Regions from separate parts of the Roseivirga sp. YIW32 genome, predicted to be linked through region 2. Evidence: riboswitches for the same ligand, from Rfam matches in the RefSeq annotation. Region 2 holds a riboswitch; the other holds the start of a gene.
What was found. Region 2 has a riboswitch for S-adenosylmethionine ahead of AC2D6U_RS10045 (homoserine O-acetyltransferase family protein). Riboswitches for the same ligand answer to the same signal wherever they lie in the genome.

Region 1: it holds a riboswitch for S-adenosylmethionine, as region 2 does, so the genes downstream of both, AC2D6U_RS05810 (homocysteine S-methyltransferase family protein) here and AC2D6U_RS10045 (homoserine O-acetyltransferase family protein) in region 2, are expected to answer to the same signal.

The regions. Positions count from the first base shown of each region.
Region 1 covers NZ_JBXVVG010000001.1:1,199,076-1,202,493, reverse strand. The annotation lists gene gyrB (DNA topoisomerase (ATP-hydrolyzing) subunit B) at 1-625, shown strand, start outside; gene AC2D6U_RS05815 (Ppx/GppA phosphatase family protein) at 668-1,564, opposite strand; SAM riboswitch class I at 1,678-1,782, shown strand; gene AC2D6U_RS05810 (homocysteine S-methyltransferase family protein) at 1,825-2,841, shown strand; gene metH (methionine synthase) at 2,834-3,418, shown strand, end outside.
Region 2 covers NZ_JBXVVG010000002.1:284,715-288,132, forward strand. The annotation lists gene AC2D6U_RS10040 (hypothetical protein) at 347-973, opposite strand; SAM riboswitch class I at 1,245-1,370, shown strand; gene AC2D6U_RS10045 (homoserine O-acetyltransferase family protein) at 1,513-2,586, shown strand; gene AC2D6U_RS10050 (homoserine dehydrogenase) at 2,583-3,418, shown strand, end outside.

The DNA.
Region 1 (3,418 bases), on a different contig from region 2:
GGGAAGGGATCGGAATTTCCAAGCAATCCTTCCGTTAAGAGGGAAAATCTTGAACGTAGAGAAGGCGCAAGAGCATAAGATCTATGATAATGATGAGATCAAGAACATGATCACCGCCTTGGGTGTGACCTTTGGTACGGAGGACGATGACAAAGCCCTCAACATGACGAAGTTGCGTTATCACAAGATCGTGATCATGACAGATGCGGACGTTGACGGAAGTCACATCCGTACTTTGATTCTGACCTTCTTCTTCCGTTATATGAGACCGCTGATCGATCAAGGATATTTGTACATCGCTCAGCCACCACTTTATTTATTAAAGAAAGGAAAGGATCAACGCTATTGCTGGAACGAGACCCAGCGTGCTCAGCTTATTCAAGAAATGGCCAAAGATGGCAAGGAAGATTCAGTGAATATTCAGCGCTATAAAGGACTTGGAGAAATGAATCCCGAACAACTTTGGGAAACGACCATGAATCCAGAATCGAGAAGTATGAAAAGAGTCAGTGTAGAATCAGCTGCTGAGGCAGATCATTTGTTCTCTATGCTGATGGGTGATGAGGTAGCTCCAAGAAGAGAATTCATTGAGCGTAATGCCAAGTACGCCAAAGTGGATATTTAAGACCTACGGGTTACAATTTTAGAAGGGGCTTTTGCCCCTTTTTTATTTCCCTAAGATGAGCTTGCTTTGGGGTCTTTGCTTTTGGTAAAGCATGTGGATGATGCCATCTTTGAGTCCTACGTCTGGAACGGTAATTTCTGCGGCGTTCGCCGACTCCATGGCATGGGCATATAATTTAGCCGCAGGCACGATGACATCGGCACGATCAGGATTCAGGTCAAGCTGATAAATACGTTCATCGATGCTTAATCGATCGATCATCTGTTGGGTTTTGTAAAGCTGCTCTAATGAGAGAACGCGTTGTCCGGCATCAGTAGATAACTCATAAAGCTTGGCAATATTTCCGCCTGTACCTACCGCTTTTATGGGGCTACTCTGATCAATATGCTTTTGAATCCATTCAAACATATCTCTGAGTTTTTCACCTGAATTTTTAAGCTCTAGTCCTCTAACTGAGCCAAGCTTATAGGAGGTGGAATGGTTGACTTTGCCGTCTTGAATAATATTGAGCTCAGTACTTCCGCCTCCAACATCGATATGTAAGAATTGGCCAACGTCCAATTGACCAATCACCACAGAATTGATGAGTCGAGCTTCCTCCTCACCACTGATCAAATGGATCTTTAGGTCGTATAATTGATGTACTTCTTTAATGATACTTCGACCGTTTTCGCTTTCCCGAAGGGCAGAGGTAGCACAGGCATAATAGGCATCTACTTCATATAGGTCAATGAGGAGTTTAAAGGCGTTCATTAAGCGATAGAACTTCTTCTTGTTCTTTACCTTGATTTTCCCTTCAGTAAATACATCATGTCCCAAGCGTAGGGGGAACCTGACATATTCTACCTTCTTGAAGCGGTCAATGCCTTGATAACTCACCACACGGTAAACGAGAAAGCGAATGGCATTTGAGCCGATGTCTATTGCTGCTAATATCAAATCGATGGAATTTAGTCTTTAATAAGGTCTTAAGCAATGTTACTTGGTGTGTCGCGATGTTAAAAATTTACCGTTGGATTAAGACTTTAATTCATTTATGCACATCTTTGCACTGCTTATCAAGAAAGGCGGAGGGACTAGGCCCTTAGATGCCTTAGCAACCTGGGTGGGACCAGGTGCTAATTCCTAGCTCCGAGCTATCGGAGAAAAGATGAGAATGAAACCCTTTCCACTTTCTCGATAGGCCATAGATTGATCATATGGCAGTTAACATAGAAGATTTACTAAAAGAACGAGTGCTTGTTCTTGATGGGGCCATGGGCACCATGATTCAACGACATACACTGGAAGAAGAGGACTTCAGGGGAGATAGGTTTCAGGACCATCACAAGCCCCTGAAAGGCAATAACGATCTGTTGTCGATTACTCGTCCAGATATTATCAAAGATATTCATGAGCAATACTTTGCTGCGGGCGCTGATATTGTAGAAACCAACACGTTTAGTGGTACGACGATCGCTCAGGCGGATTATGATCTCCAAAAGGCGGTTTATGACATCAATTTTGAGTCGGCCAGAATAGCCAAAGAAGTCGCTATCGCGTTTACGGAAATAGAACCTGAGAAACCTCGGTTCGTAGCAGGTTCAATGGGGCCTACCAATAGAACAGCCTCACTTTCTCCTGATGTGAACGACCCAGGCTATCGCGCAGTTACCTTTGACGATTTAGTTGAAGCCTACAAACAGCAAACCATTGCCTTGATCGAAGGTGGCGTAGACCTTTTATTAGTTGAAACCGTTTTTGATACCTTGAATGCAAAGGCAGCCTTGTTTGCGATCGAATTGGCCTTCGATGAAAAACAGTTAAGGATGCCAATCATGGTTTCAGGAACAATTACCGACGCGAGCGGGAGAACCCTTTCCGGTCAAACCACGGAAGCCTTCTTGATATCTGTTTCACACATGCCCATTATGTCTATTGGATTGAATTGTGCATTGGGAGCCGAGCAATTAAGACCTTATTTAAAAACGCTTGCGGAAAAAGCACCTTTCTACACCAGTGCTCACCCCAATGCAGGCTTGCCTAATGAGTTTGGCGAATACGATCAAACACCAGAAGAAATGGCCACCCAAATCGAGAGTTTTTTAAATGATGGGTTCTTGAATATTGTAGGTGGCTGCTGTGGAACGACACCCGAACACATCAAGAAGATCGCCGAAGCAGCAGCTAAGATCAATCCAAGAAAAATTAATCAAGAGGAGGTAATCAATGAGTAAGCAGGAGGTTAGACTAAGGCTTTCCGGATTGGAGCCATTAATTGTGACACCTGAGATTCCATTTGTCAATGTGGGAGAGCGAACCAATGTGACCGGTTCGAAGCGTTTTGCTCGATTGATCAAAGAGGAACAGTATGAAGAGGCCTTAGAGGTGGCTCGCAATCAAGTTGAAGGCGGTGCGCAAATTCTTGACGTCAACATGGACGAAGGGATGCTCGATGGCAAAGAAGCCATGGTGAAGTTTCTTAACCTCATTGCGGCGGAACCAGACATTGCGCGGATTCCGATTATGATCGATTCCTCGAAATGGGAGATCATTGAGGCCGGATTGAAGTGTATTCAAGGAAAAGGGGTAGTGAATTCTATTTCCTTAAAGGAAGGCGATGAGATTTTTATAGAACAAGCTACCAAGGTCAAACGATATGGTGCTGCTGTGATTGTCATGGCTTTTGATGAGAAAGGACAAGCCGATTCGTATGAACGCAGAATTGAGATCTGTGAGCGCTCGTATCGTATTCTAGTGGATAAAGTGAAGTTTCCTAAGGAGGATATCATTTTCGATCCGAATATTTTCCCT
Region 2 (3,418 bases):
AATCAAAATTATGCTTGAAACGACAATTATGTTTACTTGAAGTGGGTCTGTTGCAGATTTGAAATAGAAAACATTCAGCAGATTCACCACACAAATGTAACTCAAGATAATTATACTAAGGGCAACCAAAGCCCTGAACCATTTTTTACTAAACAAATTAAAAAATTTCATTTTGGTATAATTTTAGTCAAAACATCCACCGTTAACTGCACCTATACCGGCACCTGCTAATCCCCCAAGAACTCCACCCACAGGACAGCCCATTATTGCTGCTTCCCTAGAAACCGGTAAAGTTGCCACTCCTCCTGAAATCTGAAAAGCTAACCCTCCAACACCTACACAACCACTAACCGTTCCCGTCTGTGCCTGAAACAACCCCTACAGCACATTTAGCCCACTTTTTTAGTTTAGACCAACCCCATTCTTCAATTTCAGATTTCTGGTAGTATATACCAGAATGACTAGATCCCTGGTGATTTGAAAATTCAAGTAAGTCAGCGTTTTGAATAATGAACCGCGTATAAATCAATTCTAAATGAGTTGTAAGAATTAATACACTTAATTCCTCTGAATTCAATCCTTCCTTAGTTCGGTCAACATAATGATAAATTAATTGCTCCATCTCAGCATAAGAATTTGCTGATACTATGATATCTTCTAAATCAAGCTCAGTTCGTTCGATAAACTGACTTAATTCTGGGGTCAATTCTGAATTTGAAGTACTACTTGAGATCAACAAATTATTATCCCCTATATCAATTGTCTCCGTCAGAAACTCATCAAAGGATTGCATGATAGCTTCTAGATCGTTTAAATACATACCTTTAGATCTTAAATCATTTGCAGCGAAGTCTAATCCTTCCTCTACCAGTTGAAAAAAATCATATTGTTCCTGAACTAAAGGCAGTTCATCTGGCTCTTGACAACTCCAAATTCCTAGAACTAGAATTACCGGTAATATGTGTGTTTTCATATTTGATTTTAATACTATTATAAATATTAATCAATGATTTTTTATAATTTTTTAAGTATATATATTGATAGTCTTATGCAGCTCAGAGAAGAGTTTTTATCACAAGAACTATAACTTATCAAATATTAGTCTTGAATTGTATTTATTCAGCCTTTGATGTTCCTGACAACTCTAACGTAAAAAATATTAACAACTTCAATTTGAATCATCGATTCAACCCGCTACGTTTGTAGCATCAAGTCATTCTTATTCCTTCTTCGGAATTTGAAGCGATTTATAAAGAAGCGTGGAGAGACAGGCTCTTTGAAGCGCTAGCAACCCATCCCGATCCATCGGGAAACGGTGCTAAATCCTGATCCCTAATGGGTGTCGAGTGGCATTCGGGAGAATATAAATTGATTATCATGAGAATCATTTTACACATTTCGTCAGATCATTTTTCAGCTAGCTGTTGCTAAGCCGTTGATCCTTTGTTGCTAAACAACTTGAGAAGTTGTCCAAGCACACCCTTTTTCTTTTTTTCATCAAACGATCTTAACATGCTTAGAACGAATGCATTCGTTGCTGATGCCCACTTTCAGGCAACAGGCGACAGATTAACGTATTACTTCCATAACCAACCCTTTGAATTAGAGTCTGGTGGCTGCCTACCGGAAATTCGGATTGGCTACCAAACCTTTGGTGAATTAAATGCCACCAGAGACAATGTGGTCTGGGTATTTCATGCCCTCACAGCCAATAGTAACCCTTTGGAATGGTGGCCAGGACTCATCGGAAACCATGACCTCATCAATCCCTCGGAACACTTTATCGTTTGTGCCAACATCATTGGTTCATGCTATGGGTCAACCGGACCACTTGATTTTAATCCGGAGACGGGAGAACGCTACCTGAATGACTTTCCATTATTGACCATTCGCGACATGGTCAAGACCCATCAGCTGTTGCAGTCGCATTTACAAATTGAGAGCATTTACCTCGGCATCGGCGGCTCCATGGGCGGACAACAGCTGATGGAATGGGCGATCGCTGAACCCCAACTCTTTCAGCGGCTGGCAATTGTGGCCTGTGGAGCAAAAAGCTCAAGTTGGGGCATAGGCATTCGAGCCGCGCAACGGATGGCGATTGAAGCCGACCCTTCCTTTTACTCTTCCTCCCCTAAGGGCGGCTGGAAAGGATTAGAGGCGGCACGCGCCATGGCGATGGTGACCTATCGATCGAAAACCTGCTTTGATGCTTCTCAAGTCGATGAGCCTAACCGCTTAGATCAATACAAAGCGGAAAGCTACCAACGCTACCAAGGAGAAAAATTAAACAAACGCTTTGATGCACGAACCTATTACACGCTCAATAAGGCCATGGACACCCACGATGTTGGGCGCAACCGAGGCGGCATTGAACAAGCACTTCGGCGCATTCAGGCAAACACCTTGGTTTTAGCGATTGAAAGCGATCTGCTTTTTAACAAGGAAGAAGTACACGCTTTAGCCGAGATGATCTCCAATGCCAACTATCAACTCATCCCCTCTGACTATGGCCACGATGGTTTTTTAATTGAAACCACCACCATTAGCCATCATTTACAACAATTTCTAACACAAGAAACGATATGAAATCACTCACTATAGGACTTTTCGGTTTTGGCTGTGTCGGTCAAGGCCTATATGAAACCATTACCAATTCAACCAATTTCTCAGGAGAGATCAAACAAATCTGCATCAAGCACCCTGAGAAAAATCGGAGCTTACCCCAACATCTGTTCACCACAGACCCGAGCGACTTGATCAAAGACCCAGAAATTGACATCATTGTCGAATTGATCGATGATGCTACCGTAGCGAAAGAGCTTGTCATTCAAGCATTGCGAAACGGAAAATCTGTCGTTTCGGCTAACAAAAAAATGATCGCCAATCATCTTGAAGAGCTCGTCAAGGTGCAAGAGGAGACCGGAAAGGCCCTTTTATATGAGGGCGCCGCATGCGGGAGTATTCCCATCATTCGCACCCTGGAAGAGTACTTTGGTCATGAACCCCTAAATGCCCTCCAGGGTATTGTGAACGGTTCGACCAATTACATTCTCACGCAAGTCTTCACGCAGCACCTACCCTATGGTCTTGCTTTGGAAAAAGCACAAGCCTTGGGATTTGCAGAATCTGATCCTCGACTTGATGTACAGGGTGAAGACGCAAAATACAAACTGGTGATTTTACTGGCCCATGCCTTTGGCCTCTTTGTTCATCCTGAGGACATTTTAACGCTAGGCATCGACCGAATCTCAGCCTATGACCTCGACTATGCACGGGCCAATGATTTGGAAATCAAATTATTTGCCACAGCCAGAAAAGTAGGCAACAAAGTCTTTGCGTTCGTTTTGCCTCAATTTGTTCATCAATCGCACAGTCTCCTTAACGTCAGAGACGAATTCAATGCCCTTAGCTTAATCGG